2 regions of the Paenarthrobacter sp. genome follow, and region 2 is predicted to be linked to the other one. Evidence: predicted binding sites of a transcription regulator. Region 2 holds the regulator's gene; the other holds the start of a gene.
The links. Region 2 encodes LexA, which represses DNA repair genes until DNA is damaged. Its sites were predicted from a motif close to TCGAACANNTGTTCGA; they were not measured.
Positions count from the first base shown of each region.

Region 1: RIF72_RS13300 (Y-family DNA polymerase) is a predicted target of LexA. The motif match lies at 5,873-5,888, and genes of this name have one in related genera.

Region 1 covers NZ_JAPSHI010000017.1:17,543-32,755, reverse strand. Annotated here, with positions in the region: gene RIF72_RS13335 (FAD-dependent oxidoreductase) at 1-49, opposite strand, end outside; gene RIF72_RS13330 (dihydrofolate reductase family protein) at 239-835, shown strand; gene RIF72_RS13325 (metalloregulator ArsR/SmtB family transcription factor) at 866-1,255, opposite strand; gene RIF72_RS13320 (MFS transporter) at 1,224-2,501, opposite strand; gene RIF72_RS13315 (translesion error-prone DNA polymerase V autoproteolytic subunit) at 2,730-3,161, shown strand; gene RIF72_RS13310 (LacI family DNA-binding transcriptional regulator) at 3,167-4,174, opposite strand; gene RIF72_RS13305 (sugar porter family MFS transporter) at 4,310-5,776, shown strand; gene RIF72_RS13300 (Y-family DNA polymerase) at 5,950-7,248, shown strand; gene RIF72_RS13295 (uroporphyrinogen-III synthase) at 7,262-8,419, opposite strand; gene cobA (uroporphyrinogen-III C-methyltransferase) at 8,432-9,466, opposite strand; gene nirB (nitrite reductase large subunit NirB) at 9,476-12,106, opposite strand; gene nirD (nitrite reductase small subunit NirD) at 12,388-12,750, shown strand; gene RIF72_RS13275 (phospho-sugar mutase) at 12,756-14,501, opposite strand; gene RIF72_RS13270 (glycoside hydrolase family 32 protein) at 14,603-15,213, opposite strand, start outside.
Region 2 covers NZ_JAPSHI010000003.1:137,171-152,383, reverse strand. Annotated here, with positions in the region: gene RIF72_RS04300 (RNA methyltransferase) at 1-589, opposite strand, end outside; gene rplT (50S ribosomal protein L20) at 616-1,287, opposite strand; gene rpmI (50S ribosomal protein L35) at 1,407-1,601, opposite strand; gene infC (translation initiation factor IF-3) at 1,719-2,753, opposite strand; gene RIF72_RS04280 (DUF1844 domain-containing protein) at 3,148-3,546, shown strand; gene RIF72_RS04275 (MFS transporter) at 3,637-4,941, opposite strand; gene RIF72_RS04270 (SseB family protein) at 4,992-5,936, opposite strand; gene priA (bifunctional 1-(5-phosphoribosyl)-5-((5-phosphoribosylamino)methylideneamino)imidazole-4-carboxamide isomerase/phosphoribosylanthranilate isomerase PriA) at 5,936-6,679, opposite strand; gene RIF72_RS04260 (hypothetical protein) at 6,726-6,884, opposite strand; gene hisH (imidazole glycerol phosphate synthase subunit HisH) at 6,885-7,628, opposite strand; gene hisB (imidazoleglycerol-phosphate dehydratase HisB) at 7,625-8,251, opposite strand; gene RIF72_RS04245 (histidinol-phosphate transaminase) at 8,298-9,416, opposite strand; gene RIF72_RS04240 (LysM peptidoglycan-binding domain-containing protein) at 9,495-9,854, opposite strand; gene lexA (transcriptional repressor LexA) at 10,204-10,947, shown strand; gene RIF72_RS04230 (ATP-dependent DNA helicase) at 10,953-13,013, opposite strand; gene hflX (GTPase HflX) at 13,006-14,568, opposite strand; gene RIF72_RS04220 (methyltransferase) at 15,081-15,213, shown strand, end outside.

The DNA of each region.
Region 1 (15,213 bases), on a different contig from region 2:
CGCCTGCAATGACGATGTGGAGGGAAGATGCGGACGGGATGGCGGACATGTTTGGCCCTTTCGCTCATGTGACCTGCTGTTGATCATCAGCGTAGGGGGCCGGTTTTTCGCGGGTGTTTCACCGCTGTTGCCATCTTTGGCCGATCCGTAGCGTGGTGTTTACCGGCCGGTAATAACGTGGATCACATTGCGCGGGCGGACCGTTCTGCCCCGGCCGCCGTGGTGGCATGATGGGCGAATGAGCCAAGTCACGTGCGATCTGACTGTTTCCCTGGATGGATTTGTTGCCGGCCCCAACCAGCGCGTGGAGGAGCCGTTGGATGACGGCGGAGAGCTCCTGCACCGATGGATGTTCGAAGAGCCGGAGGCGAATGCGCCCGAGATTGAAGGGATCCTCGCGGCCGGTGCGTTCATCATGGGACGCAACATGTTTGCCGGCCCAGGACCCGAGGCATGGGGCACGGAATGGCGGGGCTGGTGGGGCGACGAACCGCCGTATCACGCACCGGTTTTTGTCCTCACCCACCATCGCCGTGAGCCGTTGGAGATGGAAGGCGGGACAACGTTCAACTTCGTCACCGACGGCATCGAATCAGCGTTGGCGCAGGCCCGGGATGCTGCCGGTGACAAAGATGTGGCCATTGCCGGGGGAGCGCAGACCGCCCGCCAGTATCTTTCGGCCGGGCTCATGGACGAGCTCCGGCTCCACATTTCACCCATGGTCCTGGGTGGTGGCGAGCGATTGCTCGACGGCGTGGGGGACCTGAGGCTTGAACAGGCAGAGGTGCGCGGGACTGGCCTGGTGACACATGTGCGGTATCGGGTGATCCGTTAGTCTCGTTCTTCTTTGGCGGAGTCGGGAAACTCAGCCGTGAGTGGGTTCGCCGGTGAGCCGATGATCGGCGTGGTTGATGGTTTCCTGTATCAGGCGGAGAAGGTGTCCATCATGGAGCGAATAGATGACGTGTCTCCCGTCTTTCCGGGTGTCCACCAGGCCGCTCAACCGGAGCTTGGCAAGATGCTGACTGACCACCGTGCGCGGGACCGTTGCTTCCCCCACAAGTTCCGTGACAGTTTTTGGTCCCTGCGCGAGCTGCCAAAGCAAGTGCAGGCGTGTCGGTTCGGCCAGCATCCGGAGTGTGCCCGCGGCACTCTCAAGGTGCTCCGGCCCCGGGACGACCAGGTGGAACAGCGAAGGCTGTTCAGAAGCGTCGTGGGACTGGTTATTCGGTTGGTTGCTTGGTTGGCTGCTCAACGCTGTACTCCCTCGCAACGGACTCTTCGGCTCCCGTGACGGATTGCCGGGGCCAGGACAGGAAAGCTCCCGCACTGCCTAGTATCGCAAGAATTGTCAGTGTCAACGCAGCCCAGCCCAGACCAGCGGCGGCACCAAGCCAGCCGGCCAACGGGTAGGCGAGGATGTAGCAGGCATGCGACAGGGAAAACTGGGCGGTGAACACGTAGGGCCTGGTGACGACGGCGGAGGCGTCCCGCAGGAGTCTGGAAGATGGCGTGAGGATCGCGGAATTGCCGGAGCCCAGCACGAACCACAACCCCATCAACCACCACCAGCCACTGTTCGGTGAAGCCAGGGAGGTAACTGCCGTGGTCACCACCAGGGCCACGGGGATCACGGCGGCACCGGTGAACAGGACGGCTGCGTTGCCAAACCTCTGAAGTGCACGTGGCGCCAAGATGGCCACCATCATCGATCCAATCCCAAAGCTGGCCAAAGCAAGAGCCAAATCGGTCTCAGGTCGATGCAAGACTTCGCGAACGTAGACCACTGAGTTCACCAACACCAAGGCCGTAGGAGCGGCTACCACCACGTTGAGCGCAAGCAGAGATCGTAGCCTGCGGTTGCTCCAGAAAATGCGTGTACCAAGGGTGGTCCGGTGCCAGAGTGTTCCGGACGTTCCATATCCTGACGCAGTGGAAGGAAGCGCAGTGATAGCCACCATGCCGGCAGAAAACAGGAATCCGAACACAGTACCCAGGAAGAGGTTGCTGTAACTGACCACTGTGAGCAACAGCGCTGCGACGGCGGGGCTGACGAGGGTCTCCATGTCGTAGGCCAGCCGGGATAGGGACAATGCCCGGGTATAGTCCCGGTCCTTCTTGAGCACTTCGGGAATCAGGGACTGGAATGTTGGTGTAAAGGTGGCGGAGGCTGACTGCAGCAGGAAGACCACAGCATAGATTTGCCACTCTTCAGTGATGAACGGCAGGCACAAAGCCATCAAGGCCCTGATGAGGTCCGCGCCAATCAACACTGGCTTTTTAGGAAGCCGGGCTACGAGGGCGTTGATCACGGGGGCGAAGCCTACGTACGCCAGCATCTTGATGGTTAGGGCAGTTGCCATCACCGCACCTGCATTGCTTGCGGCTAGATCAAACGCCATCAGGCCCAAGGCCACCGTCAGGAGGCCGGTTCCGATCAGTGCCACGACCTGTGCTGCAAAGAGCCGACGGTACGTGACGTCCTTCAGCACCGACAACATAAAGCACTCCTTCATCCCATAAGTGCACATGTGCGCGTTCATGCACTTATTAGCGTAGCTCGGAGTGGGTGCGGTGGAAGCGGGCGGATGGTCGAGGTGTCCAACGAGGTCCTCGGTAAGGCCGGGCCGAACACGTGAAACCACCGCCACCCTGCGGCGGAGTGGATTCAATGTCTGTCACCCGCTGTACACTGAACTATCGAACATATATTCGAAAAAAGGTGTGTTGTGGGTGTGATAGTCGGCCCCCGCGTGGTAGATGCGGGCTTTTCCCTTATGTCAGTACTGCTGGCGCCTATCCCGGTGGCGGCGGGCTATCCATCGCCTGCGCAAGACTATTTTGATGGTCGGATCGATCTCAACGAGCACCTGATCAAGGATGTCACCAGCACTTTTGTCGTGCGGGTGACCGGCGAGTCCATGGAGGGCTCCGGTATCAGCGACGGGGACGAGTTGATCGTCAACCGGGCGCTCGAGCCCAAGGATGGGTCCGTCGTCGTGGCTGTCCTTGATGGCGAGCTGACCATCAAAAGGCTGCGGGTCACGCCCTCCGGCGTAGTACTGCAGGCCGACAATCCCAAGTACCCGGACATTCGCGTCCCCGCAATGTCGGAGCTGACCATTTGGGGTGTGGCCACCACATGCCTGCATCATATTTGACTGTTTCAACCCGGCGGGGCTGTCGAGTTTCGCACCACGAGCTGCGGTGCGAGGCGCCTGTCTGCGGCGGGCCCATCGGGATTGCTGAGGCGTTCCAGGGCAACGGTTCCCGCAATCTGCCCGAGTTCAACGGCGTGGAGGTCAACGGATGTGAGGTCGATGCCATGAAGCCCTGAGGTCCTCGAGTTGTCGTATCCCACCAGGGAAAGCTCGGACGGCAACGAAAGGCCCTTCGCGTACGCAGCCTCGCGGGCGCCGAGGGCGAGCTGGTCATTGTGGGTGAAGATAGCCGTTGGTCGGTCAGTCATGCCGAGCAATTCGGCGGCCGCCCGCCGTCCTGCGTCCTGCGTGAAGTCATCGGCCGCCAGCAAGAGCGGCTTCAGCCCGGCGTCGCGCATGGTTTGTGCATAACTCTGCCTGCGGACCGTATGGCCGTCGTGCACGGGACCTGCCAAGTGCGCGATCCTCGTGTGGCCCAGCCCGATGAGGTGTTCGGTGGCTGCACGGGCGCCGGCGGCATCGTCTGAATAGACACTGTCCACGCCATCCACGGGACGCGTCACGCTGACCAGCGGAACGATCTTGGCCAATTCATGGACCCGTTCGTCCGAATCCAGCAGGGTGGCGGCGATGATTATGCCCACTCGTGCCTCAATGAGTGATTCCAGCGCGCCTTCATCCTCGCCGTCAACGGATCGGGAGACGCTCAGGATGAGCCTGTTGCCGTCCTGGGGCAGCGCCATGCGGACGCCACTGAGGATGTCGGCGTAGATCTCGTTGCGGATGTCCATGAGATGGAGCCCGACGGCGGAGCGATGCTTTCGTGCGAGATCGGCGGCTACTGCGTTTGGCCGGTAGCCTAGACGCTTTGCGGCATTGAAGATTGCCTGTTTGCTTTCCTCGCTGACGCCCGGCGCACCCCGGAAGGCAAAGGACACTAAGGTTCGGGAGACGCCGACTTCCCTGGCGACGTCGCTTTGGGTGGCCGAACGATGACGGTTGTCGATAACCATGTCCTCATCCTCCCATGACGCAAAGGCGTAAATTCAGCAATTTGTTAGTTTGACCTTACATTTAAGCCTTTCGCGCGTTAGTCTGTATCTGGGACGGGTGAATATGACCCGCAACACACTGACAAAGGAGTCCTGATGTCTGCCACACAACTGCAGCGGGGTGCCGCCGATGGCACCTCACTCCCGCCGCTGACAAATGGTCCGCACAGAAAGCGCCTGGGCCTCGTTGCCTTGGTAGCCACCTTCGGTGGTCTTCTCTTCGGCTATGACACCGGAGTCATCAACGGCGCACTGAGGCCGATGACCCTGGACCTTGCATTGACGCCACTGACGGAAGGGATTGTCACCAGCTCCCTGTTGTTCGGAGCGGCCGCCGGAGCAGTTGGTGGTGGGCGCCTGTCGGATGGTTGGGGTCGCCGCAAGACGATCATCCTGCTTGCCGTCCTGTTCTTTGCCGGGACGCTTGCGTGCGTCTTCGCACCGAGCTTCGAAGTCATGGTGCTGGGACGGGTCATCCTCGGGTTGGCCGTCGGTGGCGCCTCTACCGTGGTCCCTGTATTCCTGGCCGAGCTGGCACCGTATGAAATCCGCGGCTCCCTTGCGGGACGGAACGAACTCATGATCGTCATTGGGCAGCTCGCGGCTTTCGTGGTCAACGCCATCATCGGCAATGTCTGGGGTGAATTCGGGGGAGTCTGGCGCATTATGCTTGCGGTTGCAGCCCTGCCCGCCATAGCCCTGTTCTTCGGTATGCTGCGCATGCCTGAATCGCCGCGTTGGCTGATTTCCAAGGGGCGCTCGCAAGAAGCGCTGGAAGTGCTCAAGACCATTCGATCCGTGGAGCGCGCCCAAGCTGAAATGGCCGATGTGAAGCACTTGGCTGATGAGGAACGGGCGTCGAAGGCAACCTCCTGGGGAGCGCTCAAGGACAAATGGATCTTGCGGATTGTGCTGGTAGGTATCGGCTTGGGCGTGGCTCAGCAGCTGACGGGTATCAACTCGATCATGTATTACGGCCAGTCCGTGCTGGTTGAAGCCGGCTTCGACTCAAGTGGGGCCCTCATAGCCAACGTCGCCCCCGGTGTCATCGCCGTCGTGGGTGGCGTCATTGCCTTGACGCTCATGCAACGGATCAATCGACGTACCACCCTGCTCCTTGGATTCACGCTGACCACTGCCTGTCACTTCCTCATCGGAATCGCCTCGATCGTCCTGCCCGTCGGCAATGCCGCACGCCCCTTCGTCATCTTGTTCCTGGTGGTTGCGTTTGTGGGTTCCATGCAGACATTCCTCAACATCGCAGTGTGGGTGATGCTGTCCGAGATCTTCCCGCTGCATGTTCGCGGGTTCGCAATAGGCCTGTCGGTATTCTGCCTCTGGATCGCCAATGCGCTCCTCGGCCTCTTCTTCCCCACCTTGGTGGCGGGCGTCGGGATTACGGGAACGTTCTTCCTCTTTGGGATTGTTGGAATCCTGGCCCTCATCTTCATTTACACGCAGGTTCCCGAAACCCGCGGACGCACCCTGGAGGCACTGGAAGAAGACGTGACCACCGGGGCCATCTACCTGGTGCACAAGAAAGAGTCGGCTGGGATTTCCTAAATCTCAGTACTAGCCGCATCCCGCTGGGCCGGACTTTTCCACAGTCCGGCCCAGCGGAATGTTTCTTGTCAGAGGCTGCCGGTACAGTAAATGTATTCGAACATACGTTCGAATGCGCGGCGTGTCCCGCACCCGAATTCGGGCACGCGTGCTAGCTCGAGTCAGGGAGTGGAATGTCCAAGCCAGCGCTCATGCATCGCATGCAGGAGATCGCCCACGTGGATATCAACTGCTTCTATGCTTCGGCAGAACGAGCCTTCAACCCTGCGTTGGAGGGAAAGCCGCTGATCGTCCTTTCCAACAACGATGGCTGCGCCGTCACCAGGTCGCCGGAAGCCAAAAGACTGGGGATCGGACTCGGGGAGCCGTGGTTCAAGCTTGCTCCGCGTGCCAAGGAATGGGGACTCATTGCACTCTCAAGCAACTACGAACTGTACGGAGACATCAGCTCGCGTGTGATGGAGCTCCTGGCGCGGTACTCAGCATGGCAGGAGGTGTACTCCATTGATGAAGCGTTCCTCGGAGTGAAAGGGCAACCCGATGAACTGCTGGAGCTAGGGCGCGCCATCAAGGCTGCCTGCCAACGTCACGTGGGGGTTCCCGTTTGCGTAGGTATCGCGCGCACCAAGACGCTTGCCAAGCTGGCCAACAAATGGGCCAAGCACAACCCGGCCTTCAACAGTGTGTGCCGTTGGGACTCCATCCCGGAGGCCCAACGTGAAGCACTCATGGCCCGGCTCTCAGTGATCGAGATCTGGGGCGTCGCCACCAGGCTCACGAAACGCCTGAACGCGATGGGGATCTTCTCCATCTTGGACCTGGTCCATGCCGACCCAGTGGCGTTGCGGGACAAGTTCTCCATCGTCATGATGCGGACTGTGCTGGAACTGCAAGGCACGCCCTGCATCCCCATGGAGGAGGAACGAATCGGACGGGATCAACTGATCTTCTCCCGGTCCTTCTCAACGCCCATCACCACGGCCGCCGAGTTGCGGCAGGTGCTGAGCGTCTATGGCCAGATGGCCAGTGCCAGGCTGGCCAAGCATGACCTTCAAGCCAAGCTGCTGACTGCTTTTGCGGCAACATCGGTCTACAACCCGAACGACAAATCATTCCCCACTGTCAACGTCAAGCTGCCGATGCCCACCTCGGATCCGGTGTTGCTGACCAAGGCCGCGCACGCACTGGTTCCAAAAATTCAGGAAGGCGTGAGGTACGCCAAAGCCGGAATCATGGTCACGGACCTCCGACCCAGCGGCAACCAGAAACCGCTGGAAATCTTCGAGAACCGGCATGAGGAACGGGGCATAGGCCCCTTGCTGGAGCAGGTCAGCAAACGGTATGGCCGGGGCTCCATCGGTTTGGGCCATGCAGGGATCAAAGGCGGTCCGGACTGGTCGATGAAGCGCGACATGCTCAGCCCCCGTTACACCACAAAATGGGACGAGCTTCCCCTGGTGAGGGCGGCCTAGCTTGTCCGGGAGCCTAAGCCCGCAGCCGGTAGCCGCGCTTCACTACAGTTTCCACGAGCTTGCCATCAGGCAGGGAAGACCGCAGCCGGCTCACCGTCATGTCCAAGGCATGGACAGAACCGCGCAGGTCCAACAAATCGGAGAGAGCTTCCCTGGAAAGAACAGCCCCGCCCGCGCCGAGCAGCGCTCGCAGCAGCAGGAGGGGAGCCGGTGCAAGGTCCACCACCTCACCGTTGATCCGCAAGCAGCGTCCACGGAGCTCGATGGTCGCGCTCTTGGTTTCCAAACGCCGCACGTGGTTCAGCGAAAGATGTTCGGTAACCAGCCTGATGAGCGCACCCATGCGGTAGCGATCAGGGATCAACGGGGTCAGCCCGGCGTCGACAAGGGGTTGAGCGGTGACCGGACCGACGGCCGCAACAGTTACCGGACCCTTGAGAGCTTCGATGAGCTGGCGGTAGAGGCCCATTTCGTGTGCGGTGCTCCACATGGCGTCCACTGCCGGGGCACTGGTGAACGTCAGGACATCGAGGTTTCCGCTGACCACGGCTTCGATCAGGCGCGGCAGCTTATCTTCGCCGTCGGGCTTCACCCAGCGGTACGGAGTCACCGTCAAGACGGTAGCGCCGGACATGCGGAGCCGTTCCAGCTGGCGGACGTCCGTGTAGCCGTGCAGCTGGACGGCCACGGTCTTACCGCGCACGCCTTCGGCCAAGAGCATGTCCACCAGCGTGGCGGTGGTCTCGTCGCTGCTGATTCCGACGTCGGCAAGGCCGGCCGCCCGAACGGCGCCGCGGGCTTTGGGGCCACGGACGAACATTCGGCACGCGGACAGCGTGTCCAGGAGTTGCTCGCCGATGCCAAACGAATCAGCGGCTTCGCACCAGCGGCGCATGCCGTAGGCGGTGGTGGCGATACAGATGTCCGGCTTGGCCTCGATAATGGTGCGGGTGTCCTCTATGAGGACCATGTCCTCCTGCACAGGGGCGATCTTCAAAGCGGGGGCGTGCAACACGCTCGCACCACGGCGCTCCAGTGCCTCAATGAGGTCGCGGGAGCGGCGGTGCGAGGTGACGCCAATGCGGAATCCGTCCAACGGCGCTTCAACGGTTTCGGTAACTTCCGGTGCGGAGGTAGGGTCCTGGACTTCGATGGCACGTGCAACAGTCATGTGTTCTTACCTTCAGGCTTCAAGGAGCGAAGCCGCGAGTCGGCTCAGTTCAGCGGATGCTTCGGCATGATTCCGGTTGGCTTCAGCAACACGGACCACCTCGCCGATGACCAACACGGCCGGGTTACTGCAGCCGGTAGCTGCCGTTTCGATGGTACCGAGGTCAGCGATAGTGGTGCGCTGTCCCGGGCGGTACCCACGTTCCACCACAGCCATTGGCATGTCCGATTTCATCCCCGCCCGGCGGAGTCCGGCCGCCAGCTGGGGCAAGGTGCCGATGCCCATGAGGACCACGATAGTTCCGCCAAGTCCGGCAAGGTGGGTGTGTTCCTTCTCGGTCAACGGGGCATGGCCGGATACCACGGTGAACATGTGGCTGACCTCGCGGTGCGTCACCGGGATTCCGGCTGCTGCGGGAACGGAGATGGCACTGGTGACACCGGAGATCACCCTCACAGGGACGCCGGCAGCAACACACGCAGCCACTTCTTCGCCTCCGCGGCCGAACACGTACGGATCGCCGCCCTTGAGTCGGACCACATTCTTGCCCAGGAGCGCAGCCTCCACCATCAACTTCTCGATGTCCCTCTGAGTCACCTTGTGAAGCCCGGGCTGTTTTCCAACGTCCACGAGTTCAGCAGAGGTCAGATCGGCCAGTTCCTGATAGGGGGCAAGCCGATCGTAAAACACCACATCGGCATCGCGCAGCGCGTCCACAGCACCCACCGTGAGCAGGTCCAGGGCTCCCGGGCCTCCACCCACCAGGGTCACATGGCCTTCGGTACCGGGTGCAGGCTCAAAAGCAACGGGAATCCCGGCGTCGCGGCAGCGTTCCACCAGCGGCAGCCAGCCGGACTCGCCGTCGTCCACTACCGCCACCAGGAACGGGCGCTCGGGAAGTTGACCGTCCCCAGGCACACCTTCCGGGGAGCTGAGCCGGTACACGTTGGCACCGGCGCTCTGGTAGCGGCGGACCGCTTGGCGGGCAGACTTCTCAGATCCCGTGACAAGGACGTCACGGCCGGTGAGATCAATGGTGAGCTGCATGGTGAACCCCTAGTTTTCTACGCCGACGGTTTCGCTGCGGACCGGGATAGTGGAAGCGATCAGCACGCCGCCCTTTTCCTCGTTGGTGGCCGGACGGATCTGGCCACGCTCCGGAACAAAGGAAATGGACTCGTCCTTCTGGTTGGGAGCGTTGACGAACGAACGGAAACGGCGGAGACGCTCCGGGTCCTTCAAAGTCTCGGCCCACTCGTCCTCGTAGGTGTCGATGTGTTTTGCCATGGCGGCTTCAAGCTCCTCGGCGATGCCCAAGGAGTCGTTGACCACTACTTCCTCGACGTGCTTGATGCCGCCGTCGAGCTCTTCCTGCCAGCGCGCGGTGCGCTGGAGGCGGTCAGCCGTTCGGATGTAGTACATGAGGTAACGGTCGATGTACTTCAGCAGGGTTTCGTCGTCCAGGTCCTTGGCCAGCAGCTGGGCGTGCGCCGGGGTGGCCCCACCATTACCGCCCACGTAGAGGTTCCAGCCGTCGGCCGTGGCGATCACTCCGACATCCTTGCCACGGGCTTCGGCGCATTCACGGGCGCAACCGGACACACCCATTTTCAGCTTGTGCGGACTGCGGAGGCCGCGGTAGCGCAGCTCCAAGGCGATAGCCATGGCCACCGAATCCTGCACGCCGAATCGGCACCATGTGGAACCAACGCAGGACTTCACCGTGCGAAGGCTCTTGCCGTAAGCCTGTCCGGATTCGAAGCCGGCGTCCACCAGTTCCTTCCAGATGTCCGGCAACTGCTCCAGCCGCGCGCCGAACATATCGATGCGCTGTCCGCCCGTGATCTTGGTGTACAGGTTGTACTTCTCAGCCACTGCCGCGATGACGCCGAGACCCTTAGGCGTGATCTCGCCACCTGCGATGCGTGGGACCACCGAATAGGTGCCGTCCTTCTGCATGTTCGCCAAGGCGCGGTCGTTGGTGTCCTGCAGCGAACCACGCCCGGCATCCAGGACGTAAGCGGAGTGCTGGCTGGCCAGGATGGAAGCAATGGTCGGCTTGCAGATATCGCAACCTGCGCCGGTGCCGTACTTTGCCATGATGTCCTCGAAGGACGTGAGCTCAAGGACGCGGATGGCATCAAAGAGTTCCTGCCGGGAAAGGCTGATGTGCTCGCACAGTGCCTTGGAGACCTCAATGCCGGACTTCTTCAGTTCGCCTTCAAGGAGCTTCTTGAGCATGGGAACGCACGAACCACACTGCGTGCCGGCCCTGGTGCAGCCCTTCAGCTCACCGAGCTCCTGGACAGGGGAGTTACCCTCGCAGGCACCGCAGCCGTTGATGGTGTCACGGATAGTTCCGGCGGCCACGTTGTTGCAGGAGCACAGGATGGCATCGTCCGGAAGCTCAGTCTCCGGAGCCTCGCCACCACCGGCAGCGCTCAGATAGGCGCCAGGTTCGGCGGACAGTTCGCGGCCCAGAAGCGGGCGTAGGCCCATATACGGGGATGCGTCGCCCACGAAGATGCCGCCCAAGAGGGTCTTGGCATCATCGGTGGTGACAATCTTCTGGTAAACGCCACGAGCGGGGTCGGCGTAGACGATTTCCAGGGAGTGCTCGGTGCGGGCAAACGCGTCGCCGAAGCTGGCCACGTCAACGCCGGACAACTTGAGCTTGGTGGCAGTGTCAAAGCCCGGGAACGTTGCTTCTCCACCGTGCAGACGGTCAGCTACGATCTCGGCCATGGTGTTGGCGGGAGCCACGAGGCCCAGGCACATGCCCTCGAAGTTGGCCACTTCGCCGATGGCCCAGATGCCCTCTACTTCGGTGGCACAGAAATCATTGATGACAACGCCGCCCCGCTGGCCCAGGCTAAACAGCTGCTCTTCGCCTTCAGCCGCGCGGAAGAGATCGTCGCGGGGCCTGACACCGATAGCCACGATCACGAGGTCCGCGTCAATGGTGCGGCCGTCAGCCATCAGGACACCGGTGACGTTGCCGTCGTCGTCCGTGACTACCTCGGAGGGGAAGACGCCACCGTGGACTTCGAAGCCCTTGGCCTCAATCAGGCGGCCTAGGGCCTGACCTGCACCCTCATCCAGCTGGGTGTTCATCAGCCACGGTGCGCCGTTGATGACGATCGGTGTGGCGCCCAGCTGTTCGGTGCCGGCAGCGGACTCAAGTCCAAGCAAGCCACCACCAATAGTGACGGCGTTGACTTTGCGGCCGAGCTTCCCGCGTAGCTCGGCGATGGCCTTGTTGATGGCCCAAACGTCCTCGAGCGTGCGGTAAACGTGGGTGTGCTCGGCGCCCGGAATGGGGAGGCGGGCCGCATCCGAGCCCGAAGCCACCACCAAGTGGTCGTATTCGTACTTGTTGCCGGCGGCTGTAAGCACGCTCTTGGCAACGGAATCGATCTTGACGGCGCGCTCGCCGGTGATCAGAGCCAGGGCTTCGTGGTCCCACATGGACGCATCGCCCAGGGTGAGGTCCACGCCGGTTTCCGTGAGGGCCTTGCTCAGCGCAACGCGGTCGTACGGGAGGTGTGCCTCTTCGGTCAGCACCGTAACCTGCCAACCTTCAAGTCCGCGATTGAACATGGCGTCGGCGAAACGGTGGGCAGCGGGGCCGCCGCCGACGACGACGATGCGGCGCGGGTTCTCTGTACTTGAAGTGTGTCCGGTCACTGGTGGGCCTTTCGCAGATGTTGCAGACGGATCTCCGCAACTTGTGGTTCCAGCCTAGGGACGGGCAGTTTCGCTTCAGTTTCCCTTTTGTTTCGTGATCTTAACTTCTGCATCACGAACGCATTTCCGGGGGTGTGAGGTCTCTTTTACGCGTTCGACACAAACGCGGACAACCGATGAAACACCTGGGTCCTAGCTTGGAGTAGTGGCCGCAAGTGTGGCCCGGTCCGGGGGAGTGACGGCGGAGATGCCAGCACCCGGACACAGTGAGAGGGGCTGAAATGACCGTAATTCTGGACCGTGCCGAGGACCTGACCGCTACCGTCGCCTGGCACCGCGTTTGCCCGGTGGACGAACTTGAACTGGCTTGGGGCGAGGCCGCACTGATCGCCGGCCGTCAGGTTGCGCTGTTCCGCACAGCGCCCACCGAGGTCTTCGCCGTGGCACAGCAGGACCCGGCGACGCTCGCCAACGTCATGGCCCGCGGAATCATTGGATCCCGCGGAAGCCGGCCGACCATCGCGTCGCCGCTGCACAAAGAGGTCTACGACCTCGAAACCGGTGAGTGCTTCACCAACCCGGAACTAAAGCTCGACGCGTTTGCCACCCGTTTGGTGGATGGCTTCATCGAGGTTGAACTCTAAGAGTCCTACAAGCCCAAGGCTTCGCGGACGTCCCTGAGGACATCGTCCAGGGACGTCCGCGCTGCCTGGCGTGCTGCGGGAAGTTCGGCCGCGGATTCCACGGCCTGGATGACTTCCAGGTAACACTTGAGCTTGGGCTCGGTGCCGCTGGGACGGATGATGACGCGGCTTTGGTCCCGGGTCAGGTACAGCAGTCCGTCTGTGGGAGGCAGGGCTTCGCTGCCTTCCGCGAGATCGGTTGAAAGCTCGACGGCGGAACCTCCGAACGCTTCCGGCGGGTTCACCCGCAAACGGTTCATCATGGCATCGAGCAGTCCCAAATCGGCCACCCGGATACTGAGTTGGTCGCTCGCATGCAGTCCGTGCACCAGATACAGGTCATCCAGGGTGTCGAAGATCGTCTTGCCCTCGGCCTTGGCAGTTGCTGCGAGTTCGGCGATCAGCACAGCCGCCGAAATCCCGTCCTTGTCGCGCACCAGGTCCGGCGCCACACAGTACCCCAGCGCTTCCTCGTACCCGTAGGTCAGGCCGGGAACCCTCGAAATCCATTTGAAGCCGGTGAGCGTTTCCTCGTGGGCGTATCCTGCTGCGGCAGCGATGCGTGAGAGCAGTCGGGAGGACACGATCGAGTTGGCGAACACTCCGGTTTGCGGCTCATGCCCGCCCCCGGCAGTCATGCGCGCCACAACATGCGCACCCAGCAGCGCCCCTACTTCATCCCCGCGAAGCATCCGCCAAGCTCCCGCGGCGGGATCCAACGCAGCAACTGCTGCCCGATCGGCGTCGGGGTCGTTGGCCAAAACGATGTCCGCACCCGAGTCCGCAGCAGCGGCAAGTGCCAGGTCCAGCGCCCCGGGCTCCTCCGGATTGGGGAAAGCGACGGTGGGGAAGTCCGGATCCGGCTCGGCCTGTTCGGCCACGAGCGTGACATCGGCGAAACCGGCGGCGTTCAGGACGGAGACGGCTGTTTCTCCGCCGACACCGTGCATGGGCGTCAGGACGATCTTGAGGTCCCGTGCCGGGAAGTGTTCCCTATCCACCAGTCCCGCCATGGCAGCTTCATATTCTGCGGCGACGGACGTGGGCAGCACAGTCCAGCCGTTTTCTGCGAGTTCAATGGAATCCAGCGCCCCCACGGCCTCGATCTTCGCCGCGATCTCAGCGTCGTACGGCGCCACGATCTGAGAACCGCGCCCGCTTTCAGATACTGCATGGCGCCCAAGGTAGACCTTGTAACCGTTGTCTTGCGGCGGGTTGTGGCTCGCTGTGACCATGACACCGCCGTCGCAATCCAGCGACCTCACCGCATAGGCGAGCAACGGCGTCGGAAGCGCTGCCGGCATCAAGAAAGTTTCAATGCCGGCTGCCGTGAATATCGCAGCGGTTTCCTTGGCGAAGATGTCCGAGTTGTAGCGTGCATCGAAGCCGACGACGGCGCGCGGCCTCGTGCCCGGCGCAGCTGCGGCTACCGCGTCGGTGAGGAAGGCCGCCAGGCCTGCCGCTGCCCGGCGGACAACAACACGGTTCATCCGGTTAGGGCCTGGCCCGAGCGCTGCGCGGAGGCCGGCTGTGCCGAATTGCAGGGTGCCGTTGAAGCTGTCGCCCAGTTCCTGGGCTGCTCCCGCATCACCGCCGCTGGCAAGCTCGGCCAACTCAACGAGAGCAGCCGACGTCGCCGGGTCCGGGTCTTGGGAAGCCCATTGGCGGGCGTCGGTGAGCAGCTGTTCAAATGCGGCATCGCTGGATGTCATAGGGACAAAACTATCCTCAATGCGTCCCTCCCGGGCAACGAGGAGCGGGATCTCGGCCTTTTGAGTGGTTGTAAAGGGTGAGATCCCGCTCTTGGGGGCATTTAAAGAACGTGTGTCGTGACGGTGAAGTCCGTGTCGCCCTCCATGCTGAAGGCCGAGGCGCCGGTGTTGTCCCAGTCCGGGAAGAACGTATCCGAAATAACCGCAGTTCCACCCGCAGCGAAGACTTCCACCGAGGATGAATCGAGGAGGATCGTGAGATGGACCTTGCTGCCGGGGGAAGGCAGGGCTACTTCATGGAATGGGCTGAACTTTTCGGAGAAGTTGCTGGTTCCGGCCTTTGACCGGTCCACCCTGACCCTGCCTGTTTCCTTGTTATAGGAGATCCGCAGCCCGGTTTCGGAAGCGGAGGATGAGTGGCGAAGGAGAACCCCGGCTTCGCGCGCCGACGTCAGGTCCATGTCCAGTTCGATCAGCTGGGTGCGTCCCCGGAACTCCTGCCCAAGGTCCTGCGGCGAGGAGCCAACGGTGAGGTTTTTGCTCTTCACTTCACCGGAGCGGTCCAGCGTTTCCCGCGCCGCGCCGGCTATGGCAGATCGGAGCTCGAGCCGCTTCTCACCCCGAACCAAGGTCAGTTCGCGGGGAATAGCCATAGAGCCGCGCCATGGCGTTGTGGGCGCATTCTGGGCGTAGTCCCAGTTGCCCATCCATC
Region 2 (15,213 bases):
CCACCAACTCCTCAACATCGGCACCCAGCACAACCGGCAAATGGAAAAGCGAGCCAGCCGTCGAACGGACAGCCTTGGGGTTGTAGATGTCCACGCTCGAACCAGTAAGGACAACCGCGTCGGCGCCGGCAGCATCGGCAGCACGGAGAACAGTCCCGGCGTTGCCGGGATCGCGCACCTGGCACATGACAGCGATCAGGCGTGGACCGGCGTCGAGCACTGACTCAAGGCTGACATCAACAAAACTACATACGGCCACGATCCCCTGCGGATTGACGGTGTCCGCCATGGCGGAAAGGACGTCGTCATTTGCAAGCCGGAGCTGCGTTTCCCGCGCCAGGTCGGCAAGCTCAGGGAGGCGCTCCAGACACGCTTCGCTGGCAAAAACTTCATGCACGACGGCGGGACCTCCGGCCGCGGTGCGCTCACGGTGCAGGATCAAAGCCTCACGCACCGCCTGCGGACCCTCAGCCAGGAAACGTCCGCGTTTTAAACGCGCCGGGCGCCCGGCAAGCTTGGCGACGTCCCTCACCCGATCAGCTCGGGGGTTGGTCATCGGAAAGTCTTGCGGGCGCCCGGTTTCGTTCATATAAAGAACTTTAGTGGCAGTTGCGACTAGTTCTTGATCTGCTGGCGGGCTTCGCCACCTGCAGGCTCAAAGCCGGCAGCCTTTGCAGCCTCAACGGTGGAGAACCAGTACTCAGCGGCAGTGGTGTTGTACCAGGTGGAACCCGGAACGTGGTACTTCTTGGACTCGGCGTTGCCCTTGATGGCGTAGCCTTCCGGGGCCTCGTCGCCGTCAGCAGCAACTGCGCCGTCGATGGCCGGCTTCTCGGAAACGACAGCCTTGACCGCCGTTGCGGTGGCAGCAGCCGGAGCAACCTTGGCAGCCTTGGGAGCAGCAGCAGCAGCGGCCGGCGCGGAGGTGTCAGCCGGAAGTGCAGCCTTGGCAATGTTCACCAGGGCCGCGAAAGCGTTGGCGTCAGAGACAGCCAGCTCGGCCAGCATGCGGCGGTCAACCTCAACCTCAGCGGCCTTCAGGCCCTGGATCAAGCGGTTGTAGGTGAGGCCATTGGCGCGGGATGCAGCATTGATGCGCTGGATCCAGAGGCGACGGAAGTCACCCTTCTTCTTGCGGCGGTCGCCGTAGCTGTACACAAACGAGTGCAGCAGCTGCTCTTTGGCCTTACGGTACAGGCGCGAACGCTGTCCGCGGTAACCCTTTGCGCGTTCGAGGACAACCCGGCGCTTCTTGTGGGCGTTTACCGCCCGCTTCACACGTGCCACGTGCGTACTCCTTCAGAAATCTTTATCCCAAGCTGCTACTGCCGGTAACCCGGCCGGCCTGAGAAGGCTTTTGGTGTAGTCGGTCCCTGCCGGATGGCAGTAACCAAAGAACTTGGAACTTAGACGCCGAGCATCTTCTTGATGACCTTGGCATCGCCCTTGAAGACGAGCTTGTCACCGGCGAGGCGACGGGTCAGCCTGGAGGACTTGTGCTCCAGGTAGTGACGACGGTTAGCCTGCTGACGCTTCAGCTTGCCGGTACCGGTCAGCTTGAAGCGCTTCTTAGCACCGCTGTGGGTCTTCATCTTCGGCATGGGAACCGATCTCCTTACGTATCCACGGACGAGTCCGCGATTCTTTCGCGCAGCCGGCCTACAAGGGCCGGCGTGCTGGTTGCTTGCCGATGGAGGCGGGGCCTCCGCGGCGTAGAACTAGTTGGTCTTACGTGATGCAGGCTTCGGTGCAGCTTTGGGGGCTGCGGGCCGAGCTGCTGGCTTGGGAGCTGCCGGCTTGGCGACGGGCTTCGGAGCCGAAGGAACTGCAGGCTTCGGGGCAGCTGCCGGAACAGCTGGCTTTGGGGCCGCTTCTGCCGGTGCTGCCTTGGCGGCCGGTGCAGCCTTCACGGGTGCAGGCGCCGCCTTGGCCGGAGCTGCCTTGGCTGCAGGAGCCTCGACCACGGGTGCTTTTTCAACAACCGGAGCGGGAGCTTCTTCAACAACAGGAGCTTCCTCAACAGCGGGAGCTTCCTCAGCAACCGGAACTTCCTCAACAGCGGGAGTTTCCTCAGCAACCGTTGCCTGGGCCTCGGGTGCTTCGACAGCTTCCTGCTTGGTTTCCTCCTCGGTGACCTTGAAGCCCTCGGGAAGAAGGTCGGCGAGGCTCTGCGTCAGCGGAGCCTGCTCGCCCGTGGTGTCTACTCGCCCCGATGCCTTGGCCTCATTCTGCGCCTTGGCTTCAGCGCGCTGCGTAGCGCGACGGGCTTCGGCCTTGGCTTCAGCTTTGTTCTTCAGCGGTCCGATCACCATGACCATGTTGCGGCCATCGATACGCGGGCTGGACTCGATGATGCCAACCTCGGCAACGTCTTCGGCGAAACGCTGCAGCAGGCGGATGCCCATCTCGGGACGCTGCTGCTCACGGCCGCGGAACTGGATCATGGCCTTGACTTTGTCGCCGGCGCCCAGGAACCGAAGTGCGTGTCCGCGCTTGGTTTCGTAATCGTGCTTGTCGATTTTAAGGCGAAAGCGAATTTCCTTCAGAACCGTGTTGGTTTGGTTCTTGCGGGCCTCGCGGGCCTTGACGGCGGCTTCGTACTTGTACTTGCCGAAGTCCATCAACTTGCAAACAGGAGGCTTAGCCTGCGGGGCAACTTCAACGAGATCGAGATCGGATTCGGCAGCAAGACGCAGGGCGTCCTCGATGCGGACAATTCCTACCTGTTCGCCGGCAGGACCGACCAACCGCACCTCGGGGACGCGGATACGCTCATTGATTCTTGGCTCGCTAATGTTAAAGCTCCTGTGGTTGTGGTGATGTCACCGGCAAATAGAGAAGGCCCCCAATTGCTGGTGCAATCGAAGGCCTCGAAGATCGGCTGCACTCCCTCATGGGAAGTACGCACCCCCGGAGGCAACGCCTCCAACAGTGTCCGACCAGGTACCCGGCAACCTCTTGTCCCGAAAAGGGATCCTGTCCCCAAGGGGAACGGCTGACGCGGGTGGGAGAGAACTCCGCTTGCAAACTGAAAGTCAATTCTACAGAAACAACCCGCCAAGCGCACATTGCGGAGGGCGGGAGCAAGAACTGCAGATGTTGACTGTGAATAACGACTTCCAGTCGGTCTGTGACAAGCTTACCAGTATGAGCACTGAAGACAGCAATTCCCGTAACGCCTATGGCGAAGACGCCTCCCCCGCCGTGGACGCCGGGGTGTCCCAGCAGATCCGCGACATCGCAGAAGTTCCCGCCGTTGAAGTTATAACTACCGGCGCCGTTCACCTCATGAGTGCGGCAGCCGTCAAAGTCGGCCTGGCTGATGACCCCAATGCCGAGGACCTCAAGGACTTGGACGAAGCCCGCAAGCTCATCACGGCCCTCGCCGGCCTGGTCTCAGCAGCCGCCCCGGAAATCGGTTCACAGCACGCCGGCCCATTGCGCGACGGCTTGCGTTCCCTGCAACTGGCATTCCGCGAAGCTTCCCTCATTCCTGACGCCCCGGGCAAGGGCCCGGGCGAAAAGTTCACCGGACCGGTGAACTAGCCCCAACTTCCGCAATAATCGACGACGGCGGGTCGACCACATGTGGTCGGCCCGCCGTCGTCGATTGTGTAGTTTCAGGTTTTTAGGTTTTCACACGCGGGCTGCCCGGCGACGCAAGGACGTAAGGACGAGTCCAATAGCGCAGAGAGCGACGCCGGCGACCCCGACGGCGGCAAAGCCACCCGACGGACCCACGGTGTCGATGAAAACCCCGGCCAGAGGCGCGCCCAATGCAACGCCTGCGGTCAGTGCCGAGCCGTACCAGCCCATCGCTTCACCCCGGCGCTCCTCGTCCACAAGGTCAGCCACCTTTTCGGACGACGCCGACAAAACCGGGGCGCACAACAGGCCAGGCAGGAGCGAGAGGAACGCGAGGGTCCAGGTGTCTTGGGCAAAGCCCATCGGAATGGTGAGGGCGGCCATGCCCAGCAGGAGGAGCATAGGCGAAATGGTCCGCTTCATTGACCCGTAAATGAGTCCACCGACCACGGACGCTGCGCACCAGAAGAAGAACACGATGCCAATTTCATTCTCGTGTCCGCCCCTTTCCAACAGCCCGACGATGCTGACATCGGAACCACTGAGCACCATGCCCGATCCCGCGGCTACTGCGAAGAGTGCAGCAACGGAAACCGAAAACCAGGTGAAGTTCCTGGCGACGCGGCTCCGGAGGGCTGCTGTGCGCGAGGTTGCCGAGGCCATTTCCGAGGCCGCCTCCTGGACGTGGGCAGGCGCTGACGCCACCATGGCAGCCTCCGCAGCAGCGAGATCAGCCGCCGCCCTGTCCGCGGTCTCCTGCGGTGTACAGACCACTTCGCTCCGAGTGGGCGGATTGAACCACATAAGGAACAGCCCGGCCACGGATACCGAAATGCCCACTGCCGTCAGTCCGATCGCCGAGAAGCCGCTGGTGGCAACAATGGCGCCGACAGCCGGGCCGATCATGAAAACCAGCTCGGTGGCGATGGAATCGAGGGCAAAGGCCGATCGCCGCTGCTCGCCATCCACCATGACGCCCAGCGACTGGCGGACAACACTGAAGATTGGCAGCGTGAAAAGACCGCCGACAAACACCAATGGCAGCAGCCACTCATACGAAACGTGCGGGACTATCGACCAGATCACCGTTTCGGACACAACCGAAGGGATCAGGGCCTTCCTCAGTCCCACCATGTCCACCCGGCGACCACGCCAGGGTGCACCTAGCGCAATGCCGATGGTCATGACGGCCGCTGCTGCACCGGCCGCGGCGTAGCCCTGGCCCAGGGTCAGCACGATGTGCAGAGTGAGGAGCACGCCCGCCGCAGAGTGTGGAATGCGCGCAATCATGCCCACTACCAGCAGACGCCGAACGGGGCGGATGGACAGCATCTCCTTGTAGAGAGCGAAGTTCACTGGCTAAATCCTCTTGTTCCCCAGGGCAGCCCCGGGAACCGGCACTGCCATTAATGCTGCGCGGGCTCCTGTGCTGCGCGCTGCAGTTTTACTTCCATGGAATCAACGCCCTCGGCAAAGGAATCCATCCGTGCCCACGCATCGTTCAGTTGGGCAAGGAGCGCCTGCACAGCCACAGCGTCGAGTCCATCTTCGAGGAAGAGCACCACACGCAGTTCCGGCCCTGCACCGCCGCCAGGTACCTGACGACCGTCGGCCGTCAGGGACGCAACACCGCCACCGGGTTGCGTCTCCAAGCGACGAACGGTCCGAAATGCCGAGACCGTTGAAACGAGAGCAGTCTCCAGTTGATCATCAAGGTATGACGGCGTCCAGTCCTTCTGCTGGGCGAGGGCCCACATCGCCGGGCGTCGCACAACAAATGCGAAGTCGGAGCCTGGGTCCATCACCAACAGCTGCGCGCCCTCGGATACTGCAGAAAGCGCTGCTCGCGCAGCGTATACGGCCACCGGGCGCGCCTCCGAATGCCATGCCTCGAGGGCAGCTGCCGACGTGAAGACCGGCATGGCCATGCGTCCATCGGGGGCCTTGAGTGTGATCAAAGCCATGTCGGCCTGCTTGTCAGCATGGAGGCCATCGACGCCTTCTGCTTCCTCAGCCAGCTGGGCAACTACGGGAACGAAAACCCTGGCGGTCGCCAAGGAGGCAACTACGTCTGCCTCGCTGCCGGTTCCGTTGATCAATGCCGCGATGGCGGCTACATAATCGGCGTCCGCCGAGCCGTCGTCGTCCTCAAAGTTGTGGATTTTGGCGTCGTCACCACTGAGGCTCCTTCCGGCCCAGGGCTGGCCGGCAGAGTCGGTAGCTCCCCCGGCACCGGCCAAGGCGGCCGCGATGTGGCCGGGAAGCTCACGCCTTGCCTCGCCCTGATCGTGCTGATGTCCGGCGTCGTGCTGATGTCCGGCGTCGTGCTGATGTCCTGCGTTGTGGGGCATCAGCGGCGGCCGGCAACGTCCAGCGCTTCGGGCAGCGTGAAGGCACCGGCGTAGAGAGCCTTGCCGACGATCGCGCCTTCAACGCCCAGCGGTACCAGTTCGCGCAGGACGCGCAGGTCCTCCAGGCTGGAGATACCGCCTGAAGCGACAACGGGCTTGCCGGTCTTCTCCACCATCTGGCGAAGGAGCTCCACGTTCGGGCCCTGAAGGGTTCCGTCCTTAGTGACGTCCGTGACAACGTAGCGGGCGCACCCTGCGTCCTCAAGGCGTGCCAGAACCTCCCACAGGTCACCGCCCTCCTTGGTCCAACCCCGTCCGGCAAGAGTTGTCCCGCGGACGTCAAGGCCGACGGCGATCTTGTCACCGAAGCGGTCGATTGCCTTTCGGGTCCACTCCGGATTCTCCAGCGCTGCCGTTCCAAGGTTCACGCGCGCGACGCCCAGCTCCAGGGCACGCTCAAGGGATTCGTCGTCCCGCAAACCGCCGGAGAGTTCCACCTTGACGTTGAGCTGCGACACGACCTCGCTGATCAGCGCGGCGTTGTTTCCACGGCCGAAAGCGGCGTCGAGGTCCACCATGTGCACCCATTCGGCACCGGCGTTCTGCCAGTTCAAGGCTGCTTCCAGCGGTGTACCGTAGCTGGTTTCCGAGCCGGCTTCTCCCTGCAGGAGGCGGACTGCCTGGCCGTCAACGATGTCGACGGCGGGCAGGAGTTCCAGAACGGACTGGGCGGAGGTGGTCATGTGTGTCCTTGGAGTTCGAAAGTGACGCGGTTATTGAGCGACTGGTTCAGGTACCCAGCGTCAGGAGATAGGCGGCCAGCAGGGACATCCCGGCCAGCACATAGAAACAAATGGAAACCCAGCGTGGTTTTTTCTGCTGGTGGAAGGAGATGCCCCCGCCTATCAGCAGGCCGGCGAGGGCCATCAGCAATACCGACCCCCACATCTAGGCGGTATCGCTTCCGGATGCTTCCGGAGCGGGCCTACGGAGGCTGTCCACCCAGTTTCGCAGGAGCCGGGCTCCGGCATCGCCTGACTTCTCCGGGTGGAATTGCGTAGCACAGAGCGGGCCGTTCTCGACGGCGGCAATGAAGCGTGCACCGTGTTCGGACCACGTGACCATGGGAGGAGCCATGCGGGGCTGAACGACGTCGAAGTTCCATTCCTGGACACCGTAGGAGTGCACAAAGTAGAAACGTTCCTGTTCGACGCCGGCGAACAGCTTGGAGCCCTCCGGCACGTCCACGGTGTTCCAGCCCATGTGCGGCACTACGGGAGCGGGAAGGAGTTCAACCTTGCCCGGCCACTCAGCCATACCCTCGGATTCGGTGCCGTGCTCTACACCGGCTTCGAAGAGGACCTGCAAGCCGACGCAGATGGCCAGCACAGGTCGGCCACCAGCAACCCGGCGTCCGATCATGCGGATGGCATCGACGGACTTGAGCTCCTTCATCACCGTCTCGTAGGCACCCACGCCGGGCACCACGAGTCCATCGGCGTTGAGCACATCCTCAGGCTTGGAGCTCAGAACCACGTGGGCGCCGGCGCGCTCCAGCGCCCGGACAGCAGACCGTACGTTGCCCGATCCGTAGTCCAGCACAGTTACGGTGGGCTTGCCTTCCGGCGACTCCGGCTTCACCGAGGCAGTCGCGTCAGCCACTGCTCCGTTCTTCAGAACCTGGCCGCTCACAGTGCTCCCTTGGTGGACGGGATGCCCTCCACACGGGGATCGGACTCGAGGGCTGCGCGCAGCGCGCGTGCAAAGGCCTTGAACTGGGCCTCGACGATGTGGTGCGGGTCGCGGCCGGCAAGGACATTCATGTGCAGGCAGATCCCGGCGTGCAGCGTGATGGCTTCAAAAACGTGGCGTGTCAACGAGCCCGTGAAGTGTCCACCGATCAGGTGGTACTCCTGCCCGGCCGGCTCACCACCGTGCACCAGGTAGGGACGTCCGGAAACATCAACGACGGCGTGCGCCAAGGCTTCGTCCAAAGGAACCGTTGCTTCACCGAAGCGACGGATGCCGGCCTTGTTGCCCAGTGCCGTCCGCAGGACCTCACCAAAGGTGATGGCGACATCTTCCACTGTGTGGTGCGCATCAATGTGTGTATCGCCAGTGGCCTTCACCGTCATGTCGATCAGGGAATGCTTGCACAGGGCCGTCAGCATATGGTCGTAGAAGGGAACCGAGGTACTGATGTCCGAGACACCGGAACCGTCCAGGTTGATCTCCACCAGGACTGAAGACTCGCTGGTGGTGCGCTCCATGCGCGCGGTGCGGGCAGCGGTCGGCGTGGCGCCGGTTTCGCTCATTGGGACGTCCTTATACACGGAGGATGGGTTGGGTCTATGAACAAGTTTAGGCGTGCGGTGGCGGCGCGTCGTCCAGCAGTGCCTCCAGGGCTTCAAGGAAGGCGGTGGTTTCCGGTTCGGTTCCGGCAGTGACACGCAAGTGCCCAGGGATGCCGACGTCGCGAATCAGCACACCCGCCTCGAGCAGGCCCTGCCAAATCTTGTGCGGCTCCTCGAGCCCGCCAAAGAAGACGTAGTTGGAGTCGGACGCCGCGGGCTTGAGGCCCATACGCAGCAACTCGGTCACAATCCGGTCGCGCTGTACCTTGATGTCCTCGACGTCGGCCATAAGGGCTTCGCGGTGGTTGAGCGCCGCCAGGGCCGTCGCCTGCGTGACGGCAGACAGGTGGTACGGAAGGCGGACCAGCCTGATGGCGTCTGTGACTTCCGGAGCTGCCGCCATGTAGCCGAGCCGGGCACCTGCCAGGGCGAATGCTTTGCTCATGGTGCGGGAGACGATCAACCGTTCACGTCCGGGCAACAACGTCAAAGCGCTCGGAGTATTGTCGTGCGCGAACTCGTGATAGGCCTCGTCCACGATCACAATGGCTTGGCTCGCTTCGCCGGCCTCGTAGACGGCCTCAACAACGTCCAAGCTCAACCCAGTACCGGTTGGGTTGTTCGGTGAGCACAGGAACACGATGTTGGCACCCGTTTCGCGAACCTGCGCGGCGGCCGATTCGGCGTCCAGCCCGTAGTCGTCAGCACGCACACCGCCGACATACTCTGTGTCCGTGCCACTAGCCAGGAGAGGGTACATGGAGTACGTGGGCGGGAAACCGAGCGCCTTGCGTCCCGGTCCACCAAATGCCTGGAGGATTTGCTGCAGGACTTCATTGGATCCGTTGGCGGCCCAGATGTTGTCCGGAGAGAGACCGTGGCCAAGGTACTCGGCCAAGGCTTCACGTAGTTCAGTGAACTCACGATCCGGATAGCGGTTCAGCCCTGTGGCCGCAGCGGCGACAGCCTCGGTGATGGCGGCTTGGACATCTGCCGGGACGCCATGGGTGTTTTCGTTGACGTTGAGCAGGATGGGGACGTCAAGCTGCGGTGCGCCATAGGGGCTCAGTCCACGCAGATTGGTCCGGAGGGGAAGTCGGTCAAGTCGCTCAAGCTGGTCACTCACCAACACAGTTTAAGGGGCGGCCGGGACTGCCGACTAACTGTGACGCCGGGCGATCGGCTCCTGCGGATGGTGGACGACTCAGTTTGCAGGGACGAACAGCTGCTGGCCGGGCAGAATGCGGCCGCCGCGGAGGTCGTTCAGCTGGATGATCTCCGCGATGACATCACGCGGGTCCCGCTCCGGAGCGGCGGCGCCGGCGATGCCCCAAAGGGACTGCCCCGGCTGGACCGTGACCGTGACTGCAACAGGCGGACGCAACTGGGACTGGGAGTCCGACGCCTTGGCCGGGGAGTTGATGAAACCGGCGAGGGTCAGCAGCGCCGCCACCAACAGCATTGCCGGGATGCCGAAGAAGACAATCCGTCCCCGCCGGGTCAGACGCAGGCGAGCGGGCGCCTGAGTGGTGCGGAATTCAGCGAACGTAGTGATTGCGGACATGAGCTGAGCCCTTCTGAGCTATTGCCAGGTTCCGGGGTGCCCGGTGCTTGGCGGCCAATTCTTTGCGTTCCCCTCATCTGACTCTGAATGTTCGAACACTTTGTTCGAACATCCAGTGCCAGCTTCAGGTTTATAGAACACATATTCGAACCTTGCTATGACATTTTTAGCACTTATCAACGAACGGTGTCGAGACTCGCTAGAACAAATGTTTGATAAACGCCTGTGCCTGCCCTACGTTTGAGTGAAGAAACAGCACTGTTTCAGTGGAACAGGAGGGTCTGACATTTTTTGCAGACCCGACAACCCCGGGCTCGCTTCGGGGCGGAATGGAAAGGCATTGGCGAACATGGCAGCGAAAGCCACGGGCGGCGGGGCACCCCTGCGGAGCCAGCAGCCTCAGAAGAGTCCCAAGAGCCTGACTGTCCGGCAGAAAAAGATCCTGGAGACCATCCAGCGATCCGTCAATGACAACGGATACCCGCCCAGCATGCGCGAGATCGGTGACACCGTTGGTCTGGCCAGTTTGTCGAGCGTCACTCATCAGCTGTCCCAATTGGAGAAGCTCGGATATCTCCGCAGGGACCCCAAACGTCCCCGCGCCATGGAAGTCCTGATGCCGCTGACCCTGGACGGTGGCACCATTCCGGGCGTGGAAGCGCCTGCCACCCTTCGCAGTGCGGGTGGCCTTGCTGTAACAGAGCTGGCCAGTGCCAGCGACACCGCCATGGTCCCGCTGGTGGGCCGCATTGCCGCCGGTGGTCCCATTCTGGCTGACCAGACGGTGGAAGACGTGCTCGCGCTCCCCCGGCAACTTGTGGGGCATGGCGAATTGTTCATGCTGAAGGTGGCCGGCGATTCCATGATTGATGCCGCCATCTGTGACGGTGACTGGGTAGTGGTCCGCCGCCAGAACGATGCCATCAACGGTGACATCGTGGCAGCCCTCCTGGATGACGAAGCAACCGTGAAGACCTTCCGGCAGCGGGACGGCCACACATGGCTGCTCCCGCAGAACACCCAGTACGAACCCATCCTGGGCGATCAAGCGACCATCATGGGTAAAGTTGTTTCTGTACTGCGCTCCCTTTAGGCGCCCTACGGGGCTTTAGACGAGCCCAGACGCTCCAAAACGCCACGTACCACTGCTCGGTCCGTCGTTGCCCAGAACGGCGGCAGCGCGGCACGCAGGAAGCCTCCGTAGCGTTCCGTCGAGAGTCGCGAATCGAGCACCGCGACCACTCCCTTGTCGCCAGTCGAACGGATCAAGCGGCCCGCACCCTGCGCCAGTCGAATGGCAGCATGCGTGGCTGAGACCGCCATGAAGCCGTTACCACCGGATTGTGCCACTGCCCGGGAGCGTGCAGTCATCAGGGGATCGTCAGGCCGCGGGAAGGGAATGCGGTCAATGACCACCAAGCGGCATGAGCCGCCGGGAACGTCTACGCCCTGCCACAGTGACATAGTTCCGAAGAGACAGGTGTCCGGCTCATCCGCGAATTGCTTTACGAGGGCCGCCATGGTGGATTCGCCTTGGCAGAGGACATCCACATCCAGCCGAAGCCGCATGGCATCGGCTGCTTCTTCGGCCGCACGCCGTGAGGAGAAGAGGCACAAGGCTCCCCCGCCGGACGCGCGGATGAGGTCTTCCAATTCGTCCAGCGCCTCGGGCGAAGTACCGCGACCGGGTTTGGGCAGATGCTTCGCCACATACAAGACACCCTGTTTGGGATAGTCAAAGGGCGATCCCACGTCAATCCCAGTCCAGCTCGGGGCGCCGTCGCCGATGAGGCCGAGTCCGCCTGCTGCCGGTTCGAAAGCTGAGCCGATGGCCAGAGTGGCGGAGGTCAGCACCACGGTGTGGCCGGCAAAGAGCCCTTCGCGAAGCCGTCCGGCAACGCTGAGCGGGGCGATGTTGATCAAGGCCGGGGCAGTCTCATCAGGTTGCGAATAGCCCTGCTGGGGGTCGAACGTGCTGTTCCGGGAGAACCAGACCACTTCCCGGTTCTCCTTGGCGGCCAGCATGCGTTCGCACAATTCCAGGATCAGCATGAGCCGTGAACGCGCCAGCTGCCTTCCGCCGTCGACTGCGTTTGATGAATCCGTCTTCGAATCCGAGAGCGCAGCGCGCGTCGCGTCCCTCAACTGGTCCAGGCAATCGAGCTGTTCGTCGTTGGGGCCATTGGGCAACAGCCCGTTGGGCACCCCGGCGATGGCCATATCCAACCGCTCCGCGGCGGCGTTGAGCGCGTCAACTGTAATGGCCGTGTGCTTGCGGGCACTTGATGCCGCTGCATGAACCATGGCCACCGACAACTGGCCTGAAACAGCGCCCGTCACACGGTCCTGAAGTTCGTGCGCCTCGTCAACCACCACGACGTCGTACTCAGGCAGCACGGCCAGGCCTTCAAAGGCGCTGACGGCCAGCATGGCGTGGTTGGTGACCACGACATCGGCCTCACCCGCCCTGGAGCGCGCCAGCTCACTGAAGCACTCTTCTGCCATAGGGCACTTCTGGGCTCCCAGGCACTCCATGGACGTCACGGACACCTGACGCCAAGCCCTGTCCGTGACGCCGGGCATGAGTTCGTCACGGTCTCCCGTAACGGTTTTCTCAGCCCATTCCCGGAGACGGACCACTTCCTTACCCAGCTGGGATTGCGGTCCGCCCATGGAGGCAGCAAAGTGGGGCACGCTGGTGTCCTCGCCAAGGGAGAACAGCTGCCCTTCGGAAGGCTCTTCGCTGGGGAACCCGCCCTCGAGTTTCTGCAGGCAGACATAATTTGCCCTGCCCTTGACCAGCGCCACATTGACCGGGCGCTCAAGGGCAGGGTTGATGGTCTCCAGCAGCCGGGGAAGGTCCCGGCCAACGATTTGAGTCTGGAGTGCCAGGGTGGCGGTGGACACGAGGGTCGGCTTATCGCTGTCCATGGAATGGGCGATCAACGGAATCAGGTATGCCAACGACTTACCTGTTCCCGTTCCCGCTTGGACCAATAGATGCTCCCCGGTCTCGATGGCCCGGGTGACATGCTTGGCCATTTCGTGCTGGCCGGCACGGCTTTGTCCGCCCATTCCGGCGACAGCCCGATCCAACAGCTCGAGGGTGGTCTTCTCCCCCACCGACTCGACGGCGTCCGCCGCCACCTTCTCAACCATTACTGACGAACGGCTCCAGTTCGGCGGCCAGGCCTTCGCGCACCATGACAACTACGCGGGTCCCGTTCTCCTCATGCTCAAGGCTGAGGATTTCAGAGTCGGAATTGTGCAGCTTGTTGATCATTTCCCCACGATCGTAGGGAATCAGCAGTTCAAGGCGCACGCCAGGCCGGGGAATGGACCGGCTGATGTCTTCCAGCAGTTCCGCGATGCCTTGGCCCGTGCGGGTGGACACAACAGCGTGGCGGGGTTCTTTCTGCTTGAGGCGCTCCACCACGAAGGGATCCGCGACGTCCACCTTGTTAAGGACGATGATCTCGGGAACCTTGCGGGCATCCACCTCGGTGAAGACGGCCCTTACCGCTGCAATCTGCCCTTCGGGGTCGGGGTGGGATGCATCCACCACGTGGAGGATCAGGTCCGCATCCGCAACTTCCTCCAGCGTGGAACGGAAAGCTTCAACGAGCTGGGTTGGGAGTGAACGGACGAACCCAACGGTATCTGCGAGGGTGTAACCGATGCCGTCCGGGGTCTGCGCCTTGCGAACTGTGGGATCCAGCGTGGCAAACAGGGCGTTCTCCACCAGGACACCTGCGTCAGTCAGGCGGTTGAGCAGGGACGACTTGCCGGCGTTCGTGTACCCGGCGATCGCAACAGAAGGAACCGCATTACGACGACGGTTGGCTCGCTTGGTCTCACGCGCAGGCTTCATCGCAGCGATTTCGCGACGCAATTTGGCCATACGGGTGCGGATTCGGCGCCGATCAAGTTCGATTTTGGTTTCACCAGGACCACGCGAGCCCATTCCAGCGCCTGCTCCACCCACCTGGCCACCGGCCTGGCGGGACATGGAGTCGCCCCAACCACGAAGCCTGGGGAGCAGGTACTCGAGCTGTGCGAGTTCCACCTGTGCCTTGCCTTCGCGGCTCTTGGCGTGCTGGGCGAAGATATCCAGGATCAGCGTGGTGCGGTCAACTACCTTGACCTTCACAATGTCCTCAAGGCCACGTCGCTGCGAGGGCGCGAGCTCAGTGTCCACCACCACGGTGTCGGCGCCCGTGGCGGCGACGATGTCCTTAAGCTCCTGGGCCTTACCGGAACCAAGGAAGGTCCCGGGGTCCGGCTTCTGCCGGCGCTGAACCAACCCGTCCAACACTTCGGATCCGGCCGTCTCTGCAAGTGCCGCCAGCTCGCGGAGGGAGTTCTCAGCGTCCGCAAGAGTCCCCTCAGTCCACAGGCCGGCCAGTACAACGCGCTCAAGGCGCAACTGCCGGTATTCGACCTCCGTGACGTCTTCAAGTTCGGTGGACAGTCCCGCGGTACGGCGAAGGGCGCGGCGTTCAGCCAAATCTTCCTGGTCGCCGTCGTAGATACTGTGTTCTTGATCCAGCGTGGAAATAGCCTGCGCCTTGCCGAACACACTGTTGGCGTCGTTGTCGTCGGATGCCTGCGCAGGTACATCCTTGGAAAGAATCCGGTCGATGACGGCCTGGATTTGTTCAGGACTCATGTCCTGGGCGTCGGAATCGGATCCGGAGTGCTTCTGGGTGGTCATGGTCTCCTTAGACTGTTCGGCAATTCCAGAATAGTGCGGTTTGGTGCTCGATGGGGCGCTATTCGCGCTCGGCTGACGGGCATCGGCCAAAAGGGCCTCCTGTGTACTGGGCAGTCGGTGCCTTTCGGTGGCAGGGACTGCTGGGATGTGGCGTGATTGACTCCGCGGGGAGGGTCCTTTGGCCAAGGTGAGGATGCTCTGCCTGCCTACGGGTTAAGCCGGATGGTATGGCTGCTCCACTAAGATGTGGGGCTGAATCTTCAGAGTGTCCGGCTCCGAACAGAGGAGTTAGGGACTGAGCCAGGGGGACCTGCCGGGCGGAAGGCGGGCTTGGTTGAATGGCCAAGCGGGCTGCGTCGCGGGCGGTACCGTGCTACACCTGATGACTCAGGTGTGTTTCGGCTGATTACTCGAAGATCAAGAACATGCGTTCCACTTTAGCAGCCGTTGTCAACCCGCCGTGGAAGGAGGCAGTTTCCCAAGCCGACGTTAGCCAACTAATCTGGCAAATTATGGAGTCTGCACACTATTTCACCGCCCAACCGGCCGGACCGTTCATCCGCAAGCCACTCACAGTGGAACTCGCAGGAGCCACACGTCAGCTGCAGACCTCGTCGGGCATCTTTAGTCCCGACGGCGTGGACA